Regions from separate parts of the Asanoa ferruginea genome, predicted to be linked through region 2. Evidence: riboswitches for the same ligand, from Rfam matches in the RefSeq annotation. Region 2 holds a riboswitch; the other holds the start of a gene.
The links. Region 2 has a riboswitch for cyclic di-AMP ahead of DFJ67_RS07965 (coiled-coil domain-containing protein). Riboswitches for the same ligand answer to the same signal wherever they lie in the genome.
Positions count from the first base shown of each region.

Region 1: it holds a riboswitch for cyclic di-AMP, as region 2 does, so the genes downstream of both, DFJ67_RS02090 (C40 family peptidase) here and DFJ67_RS07965 (coiled-coil domain-containing protein) in region 2, are expected to answer to the same signal.

Region 1 is NZ_QUMQ01000001.1:416,077-425,535, reverse strand. Features, by position in the region: gene DFJ67_RS02105 (sigma-70 family RNA polymerase sigma factor) at 1-93, shown strand, start outside; gene DFJ67_RS02100 (DNA-3-methyladenine glycosylase family protein) at 170-1,150, shown strand; gene DFJ67_RS02095 (hypothetical protein) at 1,102-1,560, opposite strand; gene DFJ67_RS02090 (C40 family peptidase) at 1,717-2,673, opposite strand; cyclic di-AMP (ydaO/yuaA leader) riboswitch at 2,681-2,817, opposite strand; gene DFJ67_RS02085 (ABC transporter ATP-binding protein) at 3,121-3,927, shown strand; gene DFJ67_RS02080 (ABC transporter ATP-binding protein) at 3,924-4,700, shown strand; gene DFJ67_RS02075 (AMP-dependent synthetase/ligase) at 4,697-6,556, shown strand; gene DFJ67_RS02070 (branched-chain amino acid ABC transporter permease) at 6,553-7,437, shown strand; gene DFJ67_RS02065 (branched-chain amino acid ABC transporter permease) at 7,434-8,543, shown strand; gene DFJ67_RS02060 (ABC transporter substrate-binding protein) at 8,553-9,459, shown strand, end outside.
Region 2 is NZ_QUMQ01000001.1:1,621,228-1,630,686, forward strand. Features, by position in the region: gene DFJ67_RS07930 (ABC transporter ATP-binding protein) at 1-459, shown strand, start outside; gene DFJ67_RS07935 (hypothetical protein) at 513-1,424, shown strand; gene DFJ67_RS07940 (MarR family winged helix-turn-helix transcriptional regulator) at 1,421-1,996, opposite strand; gene DFJ67_RS07945 (DUF3224 domain-containing protein) at 1,993-2,397, opposite strand; gene DFJ67_RS07950 (multicopper oxidase family protein) at 2,554-4,002, shown strand; gene DFJ67_RS07955 (HAD family hydrolase) at 4,026-4,778, shown strand; gene DFJ67_RS07960 (glycoside hydrolase family 65 protein) at 4,775-7,153, shown strand; gene DFJ67_RS07965 (coiled-coil domain-containing protein) at 7,157-8,203, opposite strand; cyclic di-AMP (ydaO/yuaA leader) riboswitch at 8,208-8,338, opposite strand; gene DFJ67_RS07970 (glutamate-cysteine ligase family protein) at 8,717-9,459, shown strand, end outside.

The sequences.
Region 1 (9,459 bases), 1.2 Mb from region 2:
TCGCTCTCCCGGGAGCGGATCCGCCAGCTCGAGATCCAGGCCCTCGGCCGGCTCCGCGAGCTGGCCCGGGCAGAGGGTCTACAGGCGGCATAGGTTCGGGTTCAACGAAACGGCTGGCGTCCTTTGGACGCCGGCCGTTTTTGTCGTACCCGTGCGGGAGCGTTGCCGCATGACACCTTCCGTTGTTCACCGGGCGGTCCTGACGGCCGCCCCTCCCTACGACTTCGCCCTGAGCGTTCGCGCGCTCGAGGGCTTCGGGCCGATGGCCGGCGAGCACCGGGTCGCCGACGGCTGTGTGCGCCGGGCGTTCGCCCATCCCGACCCCGCCAAGGCCGCCGCGGGGGCGGCCGTGGTGGCGCAGGTCGACGCCGGTCCGACCGGCGGTGTGCGGCTCGCGGTGCTCGCCGCGGCGCCGTTGACCGCAGCCGAGGCCGCGGCCGTCGAGCAGGCCGTCGCCGGCTGGCTCGGCCTCGCCGACGACCTTCGCGGCTTCCATGCGATCGCCGACGCCGACCCGGCGATGGCGCCCGTGCTGCGGGTCGCGCGCGGCCTCCATCAGGTCCGCTTCCCGTCGCTGTCCGAGGCGACCATCTACTTCACGCTGACCCAGCGCAGCACCCAGTGGTTCGCCGGCGCGCGTCGCCGGCGGATGGCGGCCGAGCTGGGGCCGTCCCTGGTCGTCGACGACGTGGTCTACCGGTCGTTCCCCTCGCTCGAGGTGGTGGCCGGGCTCGACGACGAGACGCTGCGCGGCTACGCCGGCAACGCACAGCGGGCCGCCCGGGTCCGCGAGGTGGCCGCGGGAGTGGCCGGGCTGGGCGAGACCTGGCTGCGCGTCGCGCCCTACTGCGACGCCCGCACCGCGCTGCTCGCCCTGCCCGGCGTCGGGCCGTTCACCGCCAACGCGCTGCTGCTGCGTGGGCTGGGTCGCCCTGACGAGGTGCCGCTGGAGATGCGGCAGTTCCGGCTGACGGCCGAGCAGGTCTACGGCACGCCGCCGCCGACGCCCGCCGAGCTGCGCGCCCGCTACGGCCCGCACATCGGCTGGTGGTCCTACATCACCCGCACGGCCGCAGCCTGGCGGGAGGGTCCCGAGGAGGTTCAGGCCGTCCGCGAGATGGTCAGGTCCAGCCCCTCACCGGGGTCATAGGTCCACGAGGCGGTGAAGCCCGGCCAACTGCTCTCCTGGCGGCCATCGGCGGGCCGGGTGGAGAACATCTCCTCCTTGACCGACTCGGGCACCCGGGCCTCGTCGAGCACGCATTCGAGGCCGGTCAGGCTCAGGCCGCTCTTGTCGGCGGTGCCCGTGCTGTCCACCAGCAGCCGGGCGCCGTCGCCCTCCAGGCGGGTGCCGTTGGCCGGTGCGTCACAGACCTGCTGTGTCTGCTGAAGGAGGTTTGCCGTTGGCGCCGCGGAGTCGTCGCCGCCGGGCGTGAGCGCGACCGCTGCCGCGCCGATGACGGCGAGGAGGAAGGCCGCTCCACCGCCGATGACCAGGGTCGTGCGTCGCGTCCGCCGTGTCGTGTCGTGGTCCGGGCTCTCGGCCAGGTAGTGGTCCACGGTGGTCTCCTCGGGATCGGAGCCGCCGGGCTTTCCCCGATCGTGCACAACCCGGCCGGCTGCTCCCGCAACGACCGTCGACCACCGCTGGTTACGCGCCGCCGTTACCCCGGCGCGGCGGGGCCAGAGGCCCTGCCGCGCCGGGATCGGGATCAGCTAGCGCACGCGGCCATACCCGTATGGGCTCATCATGTCGACGGACGACAGCTTGACCGACTCGCCGAAGGTCGGCGCGTGGATCACCTGGCCTCCACCGACATACAGCGCGACGTGCCCCAGATCCTCGTAGAAGACCAGGTCACCGGCCTTCAACTCGCTCCGCGAGATGTGTGCGACCGTGTCCCACTGCATCGCGGCGTTGTGTGGCAGCGACTTTCCGGCCGCTCGCCACGCGGCGAGGGTCAGGCCGGAGCAGTCATAGCCGTCGGGACCGTCCGCGGCCCAGACATAGGGGGTGCCGATCGCGTTGTAGGCGAACGTGACCGCGACACCGGCCTTGCCCGACACCGACGGGATCTTGCCGCTGTAGGACGACCCGCTCGAGGTCGACGAGCCATAGGCCTGCTTGCGCAGGTCATACAGCTTGTCCAGGTCCGCCTCGATCTTCTTCTTGCGGGCGTTCAGCTCCTTGGCCTGCGCGTCCTGCTGGGCGCGCACGGTGGCCAGCCGTTCCTGGTCGGCACTGAGCTGGTCGCGGGTCGACCGGAACGTGTCGATCGTGGTCTGGCGTTCGCGGGCCAGGGAGTCCAGCGCCGACATGCGGGACAGCAGCGTGTCGCTGTCACCCAGCAGGGCGGTGGCGGTGCTGAGCCGACCCGACGTGTAGGCGGCGACGGCGATGTCACCGACATCGGCCTGCGCGTCGTCGAGCTTCTTCTCGAGCGGGGCCAGCCGGAAGGCCACGCTGCCCGCTTCCTTCTTGGTGGCTTTCGTCTGCTCGTTGAGCTTGTTGTAGGCCTCGACGACCTTCTCCAACTCGGCAGACGACTTGTTGATTTTCTTGGTGAGCTCGCTGGCCGACGGTGCGGCCGACGCGGCGCCCGCGGGCACGGCTATCGCGACCGCTAGGGCGACCAGCACGAGCGCACGCAGCGACATCCGTGCTGACGACAAAGGCAGACCCTTCTTCCGCAGCCGCCTACCGGGTTAGCTGTCGGGTTCGGGCGGGAAGGACGCCCTACCGCGCGCGAAACAGAGCGCGGATTCACCCCAGTGCTCGGTTGGGTCCCCGATTCGCCGTCATGGCCCGGGTCGTCAGAGCGCCCGGGGGACGGGCGCGGCGCGGGCCGGCGATTCGGCGGCACCGGCGCGGTGCCATCCGGGGGGATGGCGGAGGACCACACCGGCGCCTCACCGTAACCCCGCGCCCCACCTGCACAAAGCGCCGCAGGGGCGAAGTGCGCCCTATCGGCTGAATGATCCTCGCCGAAAGCGGGACACCTCACGCTGACGGGCAAAGAAACTTCATTGGCAGTGCAAACATCGCGCGCTCGACCCTAGCGACGCACGGTGACGACGTAGTTAAATGTCTGCACCTTGTGACCTACGCCACACCAACGCATGAGCGGGGCGCCGGTGCTGCAAGTCCGAAATCTCGAGGTCGTCTACGACGACGTGATGCTGGTGTTACGCGGTGTCTCGCTCGACCTCCCGAGCGGCGCCGTCGTCGCCCTGCTCGGCGCCAACGGAGCGGGCAAGACGACACTGCTGCGGGCCCTGACCGGGCTGCTCGACGTGCACGACGGTGCGGTGACCAAGGGCTCGGTCACCCTCGACGGCCAGCCCATCCACGGGCTGCGCCCGGCCGCGATCGTGCGCCGCGGTATCAGCCAGGTGATGGAGGGCCGGCGGATCTTCGGCGAGCTGAGCGTCGACGACAACCTGCGGGTCGGCGGCCACACCAACGCCGGCGCGATCGGCGAGCGGCTCGACCACGTCTACGGCCTCTTTCCGGTGCTCAAGGAGCGCCGGCGGAAGCTGGCCGGCTACTTGTCCGGTGGCGAGCAGCAGATGCTCGCGATGGGTCGCGCGCTGATGGCCCGGCCCCGCTACCTGCTGCTCGACGAGCCGAGCCTGGGCCTCGCGCCGCGCCTGGTCGACCAGGTCCGGGAGATCATCGTCGAGATCAACAAACTGGGCACGGCGGTGCTGCTGGTCGAGCAGAACGCGGCGATGGCCCTGTCGATCGCCAGCCACGGCTATGTGCTGGAGACCGGCAAGGTGGTCCTCGACAAGCCCGCCGACCGGCTGCTCGCCGACGACGACGTGCGCGAGTTCTATCTCGGCCTCGGCGCCGCCGACACGTCCGCCCGCCGCTCGTTCCGCGACGTCAAGCACTACAAGCGGCGCAAGCGGTGGTTGTCATGAGCGAAGACATTTTGGTCTTCGACGACGTGCGGCTCAGCTTCGCCGGCGTACGCGCGATCGACGGGATCAGCTTCACCGTCGGCGCGCGCGAGCTGTTCGCCATCATCGGGCCCAACGGCGCCGGCAAGACCTCGATCTTCAACGTGCTCTCCGGCGTCTACCGCCCGCAGAGCGGCCGGGTCCTTTTCGACGGCGCCGACCTGGTCGGCCGCCGCCCGCACCAGATCGCCGCCCGGGGCATGGCCCGCACCTTCCAGAACGTCGAGCTGTTCGCCAACCTCACCGTTCTCGACAACCTGATGCTCGGACGACACCACCACATCGGGTACGGGACGCTCGCCGCCCTGGCCTGGCTCGGTAGGGCCCGCCGGGCCGAGGTCGCGGCGCGCGAGCGGGTCGAGGACATCATCGACTTCCTCGAGCTCGAGCAGTGGCGCCGGCTGCCGGTCGGCCTGCTGCCCTTCGGGGTGCAGAAGCGGGTCGAGCTCGGCCGGGCCCTGGCCATGGAGCCCAAGCTGCTCCTGCTCGACGAGCCGGTCGGCGGCATGAACGTCGAGGAGACCGAAGACATGGCCCGCTACATCCTCGACATCCGCGACGAGCTCGACATCCCGATCGTCCTGGTCGAGCACGACATGGGCCTGGTGATGGACCTGGCCGACCGGGTGATGGTGGTCGACTTCGGCCGACCGGTCGCGACCGGCGTCCCGGCCGAGATCCAGCACGACCCCGACGTGATCCGCGCCTACCTGGGGGAGGTGGAACGGGCATGACGCTGGCGCCGGCCCGCACCGACACCGTGACCACGATCGCGTCGCGGATCCGTGACCGGGCCGCGCGGGAGCCCGGCGGCGTGGCGATGCGCGAGAAGCACCACGGCATCTGGCGGCAGTTCACCTGGTCCGACTATTGGGAGCAGGCGCTGACCGTGGCGCACGGGTTGCTCGCCCTCGGCGTCGAGCCCGGCGACCGGGTCGCGGTGCACGCCGACAACCGGCCCGAGTGGCTCTTCACCGACGTCGCCACCGTCGCGGTCCGGGCGATGACCGTCGGCCTCTACCCGACCAACCCGGCGCCCGAGGTCGGCTACCTGCTCGCCCACTCCGGCGCCCGGGTGCTGATCGCCGAAGACCAGGAGCAGGTCGACAAGGCGCTCGAGGTGATCGGCGGCACGAGCCTGCAACGGGTGATCTACCTGGAGCCGCGCGGCATCCGGCACCGCTACGACCACCCGGCGCTGCTGAGTTGGGACGACCTGCTGACGCTCGGCCGGGAGCACCGCGCGGCTCATCCCGACGCGGTCGCCGACGTGATGGCCACCGCGACGCCCGACGACATCGCGACGCTGATCTACACCTCGGGAACGACCGGGCCGCCCAAGGGCGCGATGCTCTCGGTCGCCAACGTCGACTTCGCGGTCCGCACGATCAGCCGCGGCCGGGGCTTCTCCGGCGCCCCGCCGGGCCCGCGCGACCTGCTGGTGTCCTACCTGCCGCTGTGCCACGTCGCCGAGCGGATCTTCACGATCTGGTTCAACGCCGGCGCCGGAATCCAGGTCAACTTCGCCGAGTCGATCGCCACGGTGCAGGCCAACCTGCGCGAGGTGCAGCCGACGATCCTGTTCGGCGTGCCGCGGATCTGGGAGAAGATCCTCGCCACGGTGACCATCCGGCTGGCCAACGCCTCGCCGGTCAAACGGCTCAACGCGCGCCTCTGGCTGAAGGTCGCCGACCGGATCGGCGCGACGCTGGTCCGCACCGGCGGCACGCACACCGTCGGCACCCGGCTCGCGTACGCCATCGGTTGGCTCTTCTGTTTCCGCGCCCTGCGCGAACGGGTCGGCATCGGCCGGGTCCGCTTCGCCGCCTCCGGTGCCGCCCCGATCGCGCCCGACGTGCTGCGCTTCTTCATGGGCATCGGCGTCCCGATGTACGAGGTCTACGGGATGACCGAGAGCTCGGCGATCGCGACCGGCAACCGGCCGCACCGGGTCAAGCTCGGCACGGTCGGCGAGCCGGAAGACGACGTCGAGATCCGCCTCGACCCGGCCACCGGCGAGATCGAGCTCCGGCACGTCGGTGTGTTCGTCGGCTACTACCGGGATCCCGCGGCCACGGCGAAGGCGAAGACCGCCGACGGCTGGCTGCGCACCGGCGACGTGGGCGAGTGGGAGACCGAGCGGCACCTGCGGATCACTGACCGGGCCAAGGACATCATGATCACGTCGGGCGGCAAGAACATCGCGCCGAGCGAGATCGAGAACGCGCTGAAGGCGTCGCCCTACATCAAAGAGGCGATCCTGCTCGGCGACCGCAGGCCGTTCCTGGCGGCGCTGATCGGCATCGAGTGGGACACCGTCGGTGAGTGGGCGCAGCGCCGCGGCCTCGGCTACACCACCTACCGCGACCTGTCCCACAAGGACGAGGTCCGCGCGCTGGTCCAGTCGGTCGTCGACGGGGTCAACGCGCGGCACGCGCCGGTCGAGCAGGTGCGGGTGTTCCGGATGCTGCCCAAGGAACTCGACCACGAAGACGGCGAGCTGACCGCGACCCAGAAGGTCCGCCGCTCCGCGGTCGCCGACCTGTTCGCCGACCTGGTCGACGACATCTACGCCCGGACCAACGCATGATCCTTTTTCTGGAGGGCGTGCTGCGGGGGCTCGGCGTCGGCAGCGTGTACGCGCTACTCGCGCTCGGCTTCGTGATCATCTACAAGGCGACCCGGGTGATCAGCTTCGCCCAGCCGGCCCTGATGCTCGCCGGTGTCGTGCTGGTCAGCCACCTGGCCGGCCCGCTCGGCTTCTGGGTCGCACTGCCGCTCGCCGCGCTGCTGACGGCATTGCTCGGGCTCGGCATCGAGCGCGGCGCGGTCCGCCCGATGGTCGGCCGCCCGGCGTTCGTCGTCGCGATCATCACGCTCGGCGTCGACGTCGCGATCCGGGTCGTCGTCAACATCTTCATCGGCCTCGACGTGCGCACGGTGCACGACCCGTGGGGCCTGCGGAGCTGGCAGCTCGGCGCGCTGCGGGTCGAGCAGCGGCACGTCGCCGCGTTCCTGGCCACCGCCGTGCTGGTGGCCGCGCTGTTCGCATTCTTCCGGTTCACCCGGATGGGCCTGGCGATGCGGGCCGCCGCCGACGACCAGGAAGCGGCGCTCGCGCAGGGCATCTCGGTCGGCGCGGTGTTCGCGCTGAGCTGGGCGCTGGCCGGCGCGCTGGCCGCGGTCGGCGGCACGTTCGCCACCGCCGGCGCCAGCTTCGACGGCACCCTCTGGCTCACCGCGCTGGTCGCCCTCCCGGTGATCATCCTGGGCGGCCTCGACTCGCTGCCGGGCGCCGTGCTCGGCGGGCTCGGCGTCGGCGTCGCGCAGGAACTGGTCGCCACCTACCAGAACCACGCGCCGTGGCTGGGCGGCAACGTCTCGGTGATCACGCCGTACGTGCTGATGCTGCTCGTCCTGCTCGTGCGCCCCTACGGGCTGTTCGGCACCCGGGAGGTGGAACGGGTATGACGGTCCTGCGCGGGAGGCCGCTGCTGTTCACCTCGTACCCACAGGAAATGGGTCTGTTCCCGACCACGACCCGCAAGGTGGCGTTCGGGGTGCTGCTCGCGGTGACCGCGGTCCTGCCGTTCCTGCTGGCCGATGCCGAGCTCCAGCTTCTCGCGACCTGCTGCATCGCGGCGATCGGGGCGATCGGGCTCGGTCTGGTCACCGGGTACGCCGGTCAGGTCTCCCTCGGGCACGCCTTCTTCCTCGGCATCGGCGCCTACACCGCGTCGGTGATCAGCGGCGACCCGGACGGCCGCACCCTCGGGCTGGGCGTCACCAACATCCTGGTCTGGCTGCCGGCCGCGGGCCTGGTCGCCGGGCTGGCCGGGGTCGTCGTCGCGCCGCTGGCCACCCGGCTGCGCGGCCTCTACCTGGCGATCGTCACGCTCGGTCTGGTCTTCATCGGCCAGCACATCTTCAACGAGTGGTCCACCGTGACCGGTGGCGTCGGCGTCGGGCGGCCCGCACCGACGCTGGAGCTGTTCGGCTACCCGCTCGGCACCACGACCGCCTCGGCGACCCGCGACCAGAAGCTCTACTGGGTGATGGCCGGGCTGCTCGTGCTGTTCGCGCTGGCGGCCCGCAACCTGGCCCGGTCGAAGGTCGGCCGGGCGTTCACGGCGATCCGCGACCGGGACATCGCGGCCGGCGTGATCGGCGTCAACCTGGCCCGCTACAAGACGATCGCGTTCGCGGTCTCGTCCTTCTACGCCGGCTGCGCGGGCGCGCTGCTGTTCACCGTGAGCGGGTTCATCGACCCGAGCTCGTTCAGCCTGCTGCTGTCGGTGCAATACATCGCGATGGTGCTGATCGGCGGTGCCGGCACCATCTCCGGTGCGATCGCGGGAGCGTTCTTCATCACCCTGCTGCCCCGGCTCATCCGGGAGCTGCAGACGTTCCTCCCGTTCATCAGCACCGACGCCAACGAGGTGCCCAATGTGCTCCAGGTCGAGTCGATCCTCTACGGCGTCCTGATCATCGTGTTCCTGATCTTCGAACCGCGCGGCCTCTTCGGCCTGTGGGTCCGTGCGCGCAACTACTGGAAGTCCTGGCCCTTCTCCTACTAAGAGGTGCGCATGAAGCGACTGGCATCCGGTGCCGTTGTCGTTCTCCTCGCCGTCGCCCTCAGCGGCTGCCGCGGTGGCGACACGGAGACCGGGGAGTCCGGCGTCAAGACCGACGTCGGGGTGACCGCCGAACCCTGCCCGCAGGCGGTCAGCCAAGACAAGGGCTGCATCTATCTCGGCATCATCTCCGACCTCACCGAGGGCCCGTTCCGGGCGCTGGCGGTGCCGATCACCGACGCCCAGAAGGCGTTCTGGAAGCGCGTCAACGAGAGCGGCGGGATCGGTGACTACGAGGTCGACGTCACCAAATACATCCGCGACAACAAATACAACCCGCAGGTGCAGAACCAGGTCTACCAGGAGATCAAGCCCAACGTCCTGGCCTTGGCGCAGACCCTCGGCTCGCCGACCACCGCGGCGATCCTGCCCGACATGAAGTCGTCCAACGTGGTCGGCGCACCGGCGGCGTGGACCTCGGCGTACGCGTTCGAGGACGTGATCATCGAGTCCGGCGCCAACTACTGCATCGAGTCGATGAACGCGCTCGACTACGCCAACGAGGTCTACCAGCCGAAGAAGGTCATGGCGGTGCACCTGGCCGGCGACTACGGCGACGACGCCGCGGCCGGTGCGAAGCTCGCCTCGGAGAAGCTGGGCTTCCAGTTCAGCGACGTGAAGACCGACTCCGGCACCGACAAGCAGGCCGGCGCGATCGGGGCGATCCTCAGTGGGCAGCCCGACGTGGTCATCCTGACCACCGGCCCGGCCGACGCGGCCGCGGTGATCGGTGGCTCGGCGGCGCGCGGCTTCAAGGGCCGGTTCATCGGCACCAGCCCGACCTGGAACCCGGCGCTGCTGCAGAGCCCGGCCGGCCCGGCGCTGACCGCCCTCTACGAGCAGAGCGGGCCGTGGGGCT
Region 2 (9,459 bases):
ATCGTGGTCGGCATGCGGGCCGAGGCGTTGACGCCGGTCGCGCCCAACAGCCCGGGCGACGTGTTGCAGGGCCGCATCCGCTACCTGGAGCACCACGGGCACGAGTCGCTGGCGTTCCTCGACATCGGCGCGACGGCCGTCGTGGTCGACGAGATGGGCCAGGCACCGGCCGAGCAGGCCAGCGAGGGCGGCCCACTGCGCCGGTTCGGGCACGCGGTGCAGCGCCTCACCAACCGGGGCGCCAGCGCGGCCGCGGTGCAGGAACTCGGCCCGTCGCGCAGCCGCACCAGCGTGCTGAGCGACCCGGGCCGGCACCACCGACGGCCGGCCGAGTTGGCGGTGCGGCTGGCGCCCTACCCCAACGTGCAGTCGGGCACGTCGCTGTCGGTCTCGGTGCGGATGGACGCGCTGCACTTTTTCGACGATCGCGGTGACCGCATCGACGTGGGGTGGCGCTGAGCGGGGCCGTGCTTTAGCGTCTGTCGCCACCTGAGTCCAGAGAGGATGGCACCGTGTCGGCTAACAGCCCCGGCCTGCTGATCATTGAACGGATCCTGCGCGACCGAGGCAGCATCTGGCAGCAGATCGTCGAAGAGCGTGACCTCAACCGGCTCACCGGGCAGATGCTCGCCAGTTCGGCGGTCGCGCTCGCGCTCTACGGCGCGGTGCTCGGCTTCTTCAACGGCGCGCTGATGGCGCTCACCTCGGCGGTCAAGCTGCCGCTGCTGTTCCTGGTCACCCTGGCCATCTGCCTGCCCACGCTCTACCTCTTCAACCTGGTCTTCGGCGCCCGGCTCTCGATGAAGCAGTCGGTGTCGCTGGTGATGGTCGCCATCACGGTGATCTCGATGCTCGCGGTGGCGTTCGCCCCGATCAGCCTGTTCTTCCTGATCACCGCGCCCGACTACGGCTTCTTCAAGCTGCTCAACGTCTCGATCCTGGCGCTCTCGGCGCTGGTCGGGCTGCGCTTCCTGACCGGCGGCATGCGGGTGCTCGCGGAGCACGGCCTGCTGAGCCCGGCCCGTCCCGAGCCGGCCGTCAGCCAGCCCGCGATCGCGCCGGCCCAGGTGACGGAAGAGAAGGTGCCGGTCACGGTCGGCGCGCCGGCGGCCAACGGCGACGGAGCCGCGGCGCCGGCAGCGGCCCCGGCGCCTCCGGTCCTGGTCGCGCACGCACCGGCCCCGGGCCAGCGCGTCTGGGATCCGATGCAGGGCCGCTACGTCAAGACGCCCGGCGTGGCCACCGAGCGGCCGGCGAGCATGACGCTGCTGCACGTATGGATCCTGCTGTTCGGCTTCGTCGGCACCCAGTTGGCGTGGACCCTGCGCCCGTTCTTCGGCAACCCCGACTCGCCGTTTGCCCTGTTCCGCGAGATCGAGGGCAACTTCTACGCGGAGATCTTCCGCACCATCGCGGGCCTTTAGCTCCGGGCCACGGCGGCGGCGCCATACTTCGCCGCCGCCGCGTTGGCCGTCGGGCAGGTGCCCTCGTCGCGGCCGCAGGCGGTCAGGTCGCAGAGCCGGCACAGCCAGGCGCCGCCCTCTTTCTCGGCGACGATGCCGGCCATCACCTTGCCGAGCAGATCATCCAGTGTGGAGCGTTCGGCCGACGAAAGGCCGGCCAGCGCGGAGCCCAACGCGGCGGCCCGCGCCGTCGACAGCCGGGTCGCGGCGGCCAGGCCCGCCGGGGTGAGCGCCACCGAGCGGGACCGGCCGTCGCCACCGGGGCCACGGGTCACCAGGCCCGCTTCGGCCAGCCGGTCGACCAGCCGGACCGCCCCGGACGGGGTCAGGCCGAGCACCCGCCGGAGCTGGTCGATCGACGGCCGGTCGAGGAAGTGCAGCAGCGCCGACAGGGCCGCGGCGGCCGTCGGGTTGCCGGCGACCGCCGCGGTGCCGTCGCTCGCGGCCGCGACCGCGGCGGCGGCCCGGTCGGCGACCGCGAGGGAGACCGCGCCGAGCAGGTTGGCCTGGTGGTCGAGGGCGTCGCCGGTCACGCCAACTCGTAGCGGATGGTCAGCGGCATGTGCGGGTAGTCGGCGTGGGTCGAGACGCTCTCCGCCGTGCCGGTGATGCCGGCGAGTTCGCCGGTGCCCGAGCCCGGCACGACCGTCGTCGTGACCCGCGCGGTCTTGCCGTCGTAGCTGCCGGAGCCGTGCAGCACGAAGCTGCCGGAGCGGCCGCCCAGGGTGCCGGTGAGCTCCATGGTGGACACGTATTCGCTGGTGCCGTCGGCGCGGTAGTAGAGCAGCGACTCGAAGGAGCCGCTGGTCAGGCCGTCGCCGGTGCCGGCGAGCGCGACCTCGGCCCTGGAGAACTTGCGGCCGTCGTCGAACTCGCGGTAGGGCTTCTCGTCCCACGAGGTGATCTCGAGCTTGGTTTCCATGATCTCGGTCATGCCTTCAACGTATGTGTGACTCAATCACATGTCAACCGGAACGGCTCCTTAGGGGTGGCCCGGAACGAGCCCCCAAAGGCGGTCGGCGCCATGGACGAAGTCCCGAATAGGAAGGCACGCTACATGTAGACGACTTCACTATGGAGGTGCGACCTCATGCGGCGCAGAAGCCTGCTCACCGGCGCTCTCGGCGGAACCTTCCTGCTCGCCGCCGGCTGCGGCAACCCGGTCGACACGGTCGGGCAGGTCGACTTCTCCCGCCCGCTGCTGATCCCGCCGCTGGCCAGGTCGACGGTCGACGGCGACGGGCAGCGCGTCTTCACGCTGCACGCCCAGCCTGGCCAACGTGACTTCGGGATCGACGGCACCACCCGCACCTTCGGGTTCAACGGCGACTATCTGGGGCCCACCCTGCGCGCCCGGCGCGGCGAGCGGGTGCGGGTCGACGTCGTCAACAACCTCGACGAGGACACCAGCGTGCACTGGCACGGCATGCACCTGCCGGCGCGGATGGACGGCGGCCCACACCAGCCGGTGCGCCCGGGCGCCACGTGGTCACCCACCTGGACGGTGAACCAGCCGGCGGCCACGCTCTGGTATCACCCGCATCCGCACGGCCGCACCCGCGAGCAGGTCAACCAGGGGCTGGCCGGCATGTTCATCCTCGACGACGACGACCCGACCCAGCGCGCCCTGCCACACGACTACGGCGTCGACGACATCCCGGTCATCGTGCAGGACAAAGACATCCACGGTGGACGGATCCGCAACCAGAAGACCGGAAACCTCCTGCTGGTCAACGGCACTTACGCGCCCTACCTCACAGTGGTGACCGACCGGGTCCGGTTGCGGCTGCTCAACGCCTCGGTCTCCCGGGTGTACGCGTTCGGCCTCGCCGACCAGCGGCCCGTCCACCTCGTGGCGACCGACGGCGGCCGGCTCGCGGCACCGGTCCCGCTGAGCCGGATCCGGCTCTCACCCGGTGAGCGCGCCGAGATTGTCGTGCCGGTGCACGCCGGCGAGCGGGTCGCGCTGCGCAGCTTCCCGCCGGAGCTCGGCGGGAAGTCGTTCGAGACCGGGCGCGACCAGTTCGACGTGCTCGACCTGCGGGCGGCGGCGACCCTGCGGCGGAGCGCGAATCTGCCGGCCGACTTCGGCGAGCTGCCGCGGCTCGACCCGGCCACTGCGGTGACCACCCGCGACTTCCGGCTCACCGGCACCAACATCAACGGCGACGAGATGGACATGGACCGGATCGACGCGGTCACAACGCTGGGCACCACCGAGATCTGGACGGTGCGCAACACCGACGGCCAGCGGCACAACTTCCACGTACACGATGTGCAGTTTCGGGTGTTGTCGATCGACGGGGCGGCGCCGCCGGCCGAGCTTTCCGGCTGGAAGGACACGGTGTTCCTGCCGCCGAAGAGCGCGGCGCGATTGATCATGAAGTTCGCCGACTATGCCGACCCGGAATTGCCCTACATGTATCACTGTCACCTTCTGATGCACGAGGACGACGGCATGATGGGGCAGTTCGTCGTGGTCGAGCCGGGACAGTCGGCGGGCCGCATTTCCGGGGTGGGCGCGCACGAGCACCACTAAGCCGGTTCGACTAGATTTGACCCGTGCTGGGGCTACCCGATCATGTGACCGCCTGCCTGTTCGATATGGACGGCGTGCTCACGCAGACTGCGACCGTTCACAACGCGGCGTGGACCGAGACTTTCAACGAATTCCTTCGTCGGCGCAGTGATCGCACCGGCGAGCCGTTCACGGCTTTCGACCCGCATTCCGACTATCCCAAATATGTCGACGGCCGGACCCGGGCCGACGGAGTGCGCACCTTTCTCGGGTCCCGCAACATCACGCTTCCAGAAGGGCAGCCCGACGACCCACCGGAGGCCGACACGGTCAACGGCGTCGGCAACCGCAAGAACGTCATCCTGCTCCGCCGGATCAAGGAAGACGGCGTCGCGGTCTACGACGGCTCGGTCGACTACCTGCGGGCAGCCCGCAAAGCGGGCCTGAAGACCGCGGTCGTCTCGGCGAGCGCCAACACCCCCGACATCCTGAAGATCACCGGGCTCGGCGAGTGGCTCGACGCCCGGGTCGACGGCAACGTGGCGCGGGCCGAGAAGCTGCCCGGCAAACCCGCGCCCGACACCTTCCTGCGCGGTGCCGAGTTGCTCGGTGTCGCACCCGCTGACGCGGCCGTCTTCGAAGACGCACTCGCCGGAGTGGCGGCCGGCCGGGCCGGCAACTTCGGCATCGTGATCGGCGTTGACCGGGTGGGTGGCAGCCATGGCGCCGACCTGATGACACACGGCGCCGACATCGTCGTGCGCGACCTTTCCGAGCTGCTGGAGGGCACGGCATGATCCGCGAACGGGCCTACCCCGTCGAGGCCTGGCACGTCCGGGAGACCCGGCTCGACCTCGACGTGCTGGCGCAGGCCGAGTCGGTGTTCGCCCTGGGCAACGGGCACATCGGGATGCGCGGCAACCTCGACGAGGGCGAGCCGCACGGGCTGCCGGGCACCTACCTCAACTCGTTCTACGAGCTGCGCCCGCTGCCCTACGCCGAGGCCGGCTACGGCTTCCCCGAGTCGGGGCAGACGGTCGTCAACGTGACCAACGGCAAGCCGATCCGCCTGCTCGTCGACGACGAGCCCTTCGACGTGCGTTACGGCGCGCTCGAGGCGCACACCCGGGTGCTCGACCTGCGTGCCGGCACGCTCGACCGGTCGGTCCACTGGCGTTCGCCGGCGGGCCGCGCGGTCAAGGTGCGCAGCACCCGGCTCGTCTCGTTCACCCAGCGCTCGATCGCCGCGATCCGCTACGAGGTCGAGGCGGTCGACGAGCCGCTGCGGCTGATCGTGCAGTCGGAACTGGTCGCCAACGAGGAGCTGCCCGGGCAGAGCCGCGACCCCCGCGTCGCCGCCGTGCTGGAGAAGCCGCTGCAGATCGAGGAGCGGATCACCGACAAGACCCGTGGCCTGCTGATCCACAAGACCAAGCGCAGCGGGCTGCGGGTCGGCGCGGCGATGCAACACGAGATCGACGGGCCGGCCAAGACCAACATCAGCACCGAGGCGCACGACGACTGGGCCCGCACCACGATCGCCTGCGTGCTCAAGCCCGGCGAGAAGCTGGTCGTGGTCAAGCTGCTGGCCTACGGCTGGTCGAGCCGGCGTTCGCTGCCGGCGATCCGCGACCAGGTCAGCGCCGCGCTGGCCGCCGCCGAGTTCTCCGGCTGGGACGGTCTGGTCCAGGAGCAGAAGGAATACCTCGACACGTTCTGGGACGCCGCCGACGTCACCGTCGAGGGCGACCAGGAGGTGCAGCAGGCGGTCCGGTTCGGCCTGTTCCACGTGCTACAGGCGGGCGCCCGGGCCGAGCTGCGGCCGATCGCGGCCAAGGGCCTGACCGGTCCCGGCTACGACGGCCACGTCTTCTGGGACACCGAGATGTTCGCGCTGCCAGTGCTCACCTACACCCAGCCGGTCGCGGTCGCACACGCGCTGCGCTGGCGGCACGCCACCCTGGAAATGGCCCGCGACCGGGCCAAACAGCTCGGGCTGCGGGGCGCCGCGTTCCCCTGGCGCACCATCCGCGGCCAGGAGTGCTCCGGCTACTGGCCGGCCGGCACCGCCGGCTTCCACGTCAACGCCGGCATCGCCGACGCGGTCCGCCGCTACGTGCAGGCCACCGGCGACACCGACTTCGAGCGCGAGATAGGGCTGGAGCTCCTGGTCGAGACCGCCCGGCTCTGGCATTCGCTCGGCCACCACGACCGGCACGGCAAGTTCCACATCGACGGGGTGACCGGGCCCGACGAATACACCGCCGTGAAGAACGACAACATCTACACCAACCTGATGGCGCAGCGAAACATGCTCACCGCCGCCGACTGCGTCAACCGGCACAGCGAGCGGGCCTGGCGGCTCGGTGTCGACGACGAAGAGACCGCCGCCTGGCGCGAAGCGGCCGCCAACATGCACATTCCCTACGACGACGAGTTGGGCGTGCATCCGCAGGTCGAGGGCTTCACCCGCTACCAGGAGTGGGACTTCGACAACACGCCGCCGGAGAGCTACCCGCTGCTGCTCAACTTCCCCTATTTCGATCTCTACCGCCGCCAGGTGGTGAAGCAGGCCGACCTGGTGCTCGCCATGCACTGGTGCGGTCACGCGTTCACGCCCGAGCAGAAGCTGCGCAACTTCGACTACTACGAGCGGCGTACCGTGCGCGACTCGTCGTTGTCGTCGTGCACCCAGTCGGTGGTCGCGGCCGAAGTGGGCTACCTCGAGTTGGCACACGACTATCTCGGCGAAGCCGCGCTGATGGACCTGCACGACATCCACAACAACACCCGGGAAGGGCTGCACATCGCGGCCCTGGCCGGCGCGTGGCTCGGTCTGGTGGCCGGTTTCGGCGGCATGCGCGACCACGAGGAGCAGCTCACGTTCGTGCCGCGGCTGCCGGCCCGGATCAGCCGGCTCGAGTTCGCGCTGATGTGGCGGGGCATGCGGCTGCGGGTCGACGTGCGCCAGCACGAGGCGATCTATTCGCTGCGCAACGGTGCGGCCGACTCGAGCCTCGACCTCACCCACCACGGCGAGCCGGTCACCGTGACCACCGAGAAAGAGGTGCGGATGCCGATCCCGCACCTCGAGCCGCACCGCCGGCAGCCCCGCCAGCCAGCGGGTCGGGCGCCGGCCCGCAGGCCCGCGCCCGAAACCCGGCGGCGCTAGTTTCTAGAGGATCGAGAGGTGGACGTGGTTGGTGTGGTCACTCGACGGATCGCCGTGTTGACCGCTGTAGGACTTCCACGTCCCCGTCGACGGTAGCCACACCTGGCGATACCAGATCACGTAGAGGATGCCGAGTTTGTCGGCATTCTTGACGAGGAAGGACGCCAGGTTGTTGCCGTAGAAGCGGGCGTCGCCCTGTGCGTCGCCGCTCCCGAAGTCTTGGGTCTTGAAGACCGAGAAGTCACAGGCGCGCCCCTTCGGATGCTCGAAGGGGCCGCCGTCTCGGTGGCACGAGACGAACCGCTTGTAGCCGACCCGCTGGGTCTCCTTGAGCGCGAAATACATCCGCGGCGTGATGCAGCCGTTGGTCGTCGGGTCCTTGACGCTGCACGACTGTGGCGGGAACGACCCGTCGCTCGCCCGCGGTGACTGCCGGGCCACCGGCTGGTTCACATACACGTTGCCGTTGACGGTCTCGCCGCCGGCCAGCGTGAACGCCTTCTCCACTTCGGACTTCTGCTTGGCCATCACGGCCGCCTGGGCGGCCTCGCGCTTGACCTCGAGATCGAGTTGGCTCTTGGCCGTCTGGGTCTGTCGAGTGGCATCGGCCAACTCGGCCAGCCGCCCGTTGTCGTAGGCCGACAGCATGTCGAGCGTCTCGGCACGGTCCAGGAAAAGGCTCGGAGACCTGCTGTTGAGCAGCATCAGCGCGGGACCGATCCGGCCGTTGATGTAGCTGTGCCGGGCGATCTCCGCGGCCTGCGGGGACAGCGCCGCCGTGCGCACCGCGAGCCGGGCCAGGTCCTTGTTCAGCGCGTCCTGCTTCTTGCGCGAGTCGGCCACCGCGTTCTTGGCATCGACGAAGGCCCGGCTGGTCCTTTCGATCACGTCGTCGAGCAGTTCGTTCTTCCCGCCCTCGACAGGCGGAGCGGGCGTGGGTTTGGGTGCGGCGACCGCCGCTGGAGTGAGGGCAAGACCCACCAACAGCGTGACGATCCCGACCATGCCGGCGCGCCGAACAACAGCGCGCGGACGTCCTTTGCGCGTCATTCACGTTCCTTCGGTAGGGCCGCCTACCGGGTTAGCTGTCGGGTTCGGGGCGGAACTACCCCTACCGCATTCGCGGACTCACCCCAGGAACTCGGGTCCCCGGCTCGCCTCTCGGCGATTAGGCGGCAGCGGCGCCGGTGTCACCGGGGGGATGATCCGGCGGAAGCCGCAGTCAGCTTAACCGATCCGGACCTATTCTTCGCAAGGATCGGATGACCCTCACTTAGGCCCGGAATGCGTTACGTACCAACGACTTTCAGTGACGTAAGGAGTGCTTAAGAAAGCGTACGGGAAAACGTGAAAGTAGTGCCGGCAACCGACGCCGTCAGCCGAACGTGTGGTCAATCGAAGGTTCATTTCGAGTTGGCCGGTTCCGCTGGACAAGGAGGCTCGCGGGACCGCTAATGGAGTCACTCCGACCGGGCGTTACGCCGGCCGGCACACACCCCACCCCATCGGCGCCGCCGGCACTCCCGCCGACGGCGGCAGATAACCGCACTCATCGGAGGCGCCGTGGACGAGATCGCCGTCCTCACGGAGCGCGCGGCGGAGACCTACGTCGCGGCCGCGGGATTCCGTGTCGGCCCGGTTGGCCGGGTCGGTGTCGAGCTCGAATACCCCGTGCGCGATCCGCGCGCGCCGTTGGCGCGCCCGTCGATCGCCCGGCTGGTCGAGGCGACCAGTGGACTTTCCGATCCGCTGCCCGGTGGCGGCCGGATCACCATCGAGCCGGGCGGGCAACTGGAGATCTCGTCGGCCGTCGGCGCGTCGCTGTTGGACTGCGTCGAGGCGACCCGGGCCGACCTGGCCCTGGCCCGCTCCGCGCTGGCCGCCGACGGGCTGCTGCTCGACGGCACCGGCTTCGACGCGCACCGGCGGCCCGAACTGATCACCACGCACCCGCGCTACGTCGCGCTGGCCGACTATCACTCGCGGTCCGGCGGCAAAGGGCTCGCGGTGATGTGCAACTCCGCGTCGGTCCAGGTCTGCCTCGACTCCGGCGACGACTCCGACGGCTGGAGCGGCTACCAGATGCGCTGGTGGTTGGCCGACGCGATCGGCCCGGTGCTGCTGGCCGCGTTCGCCAACTCGCCGCGGCGGGTCCGCGGCACCCGCTGGGTCTCCTACCGGCAGGCACTGCGGTTCGGCACCGACGCGACCCGCACCCGGGCGCCCCGGCGCACCGGCGACCCGCGGGCCGACTGGGCCCGCTACGCGCTGCGGGCCAACGTCACGATGATCGCCGAACCCGAGCC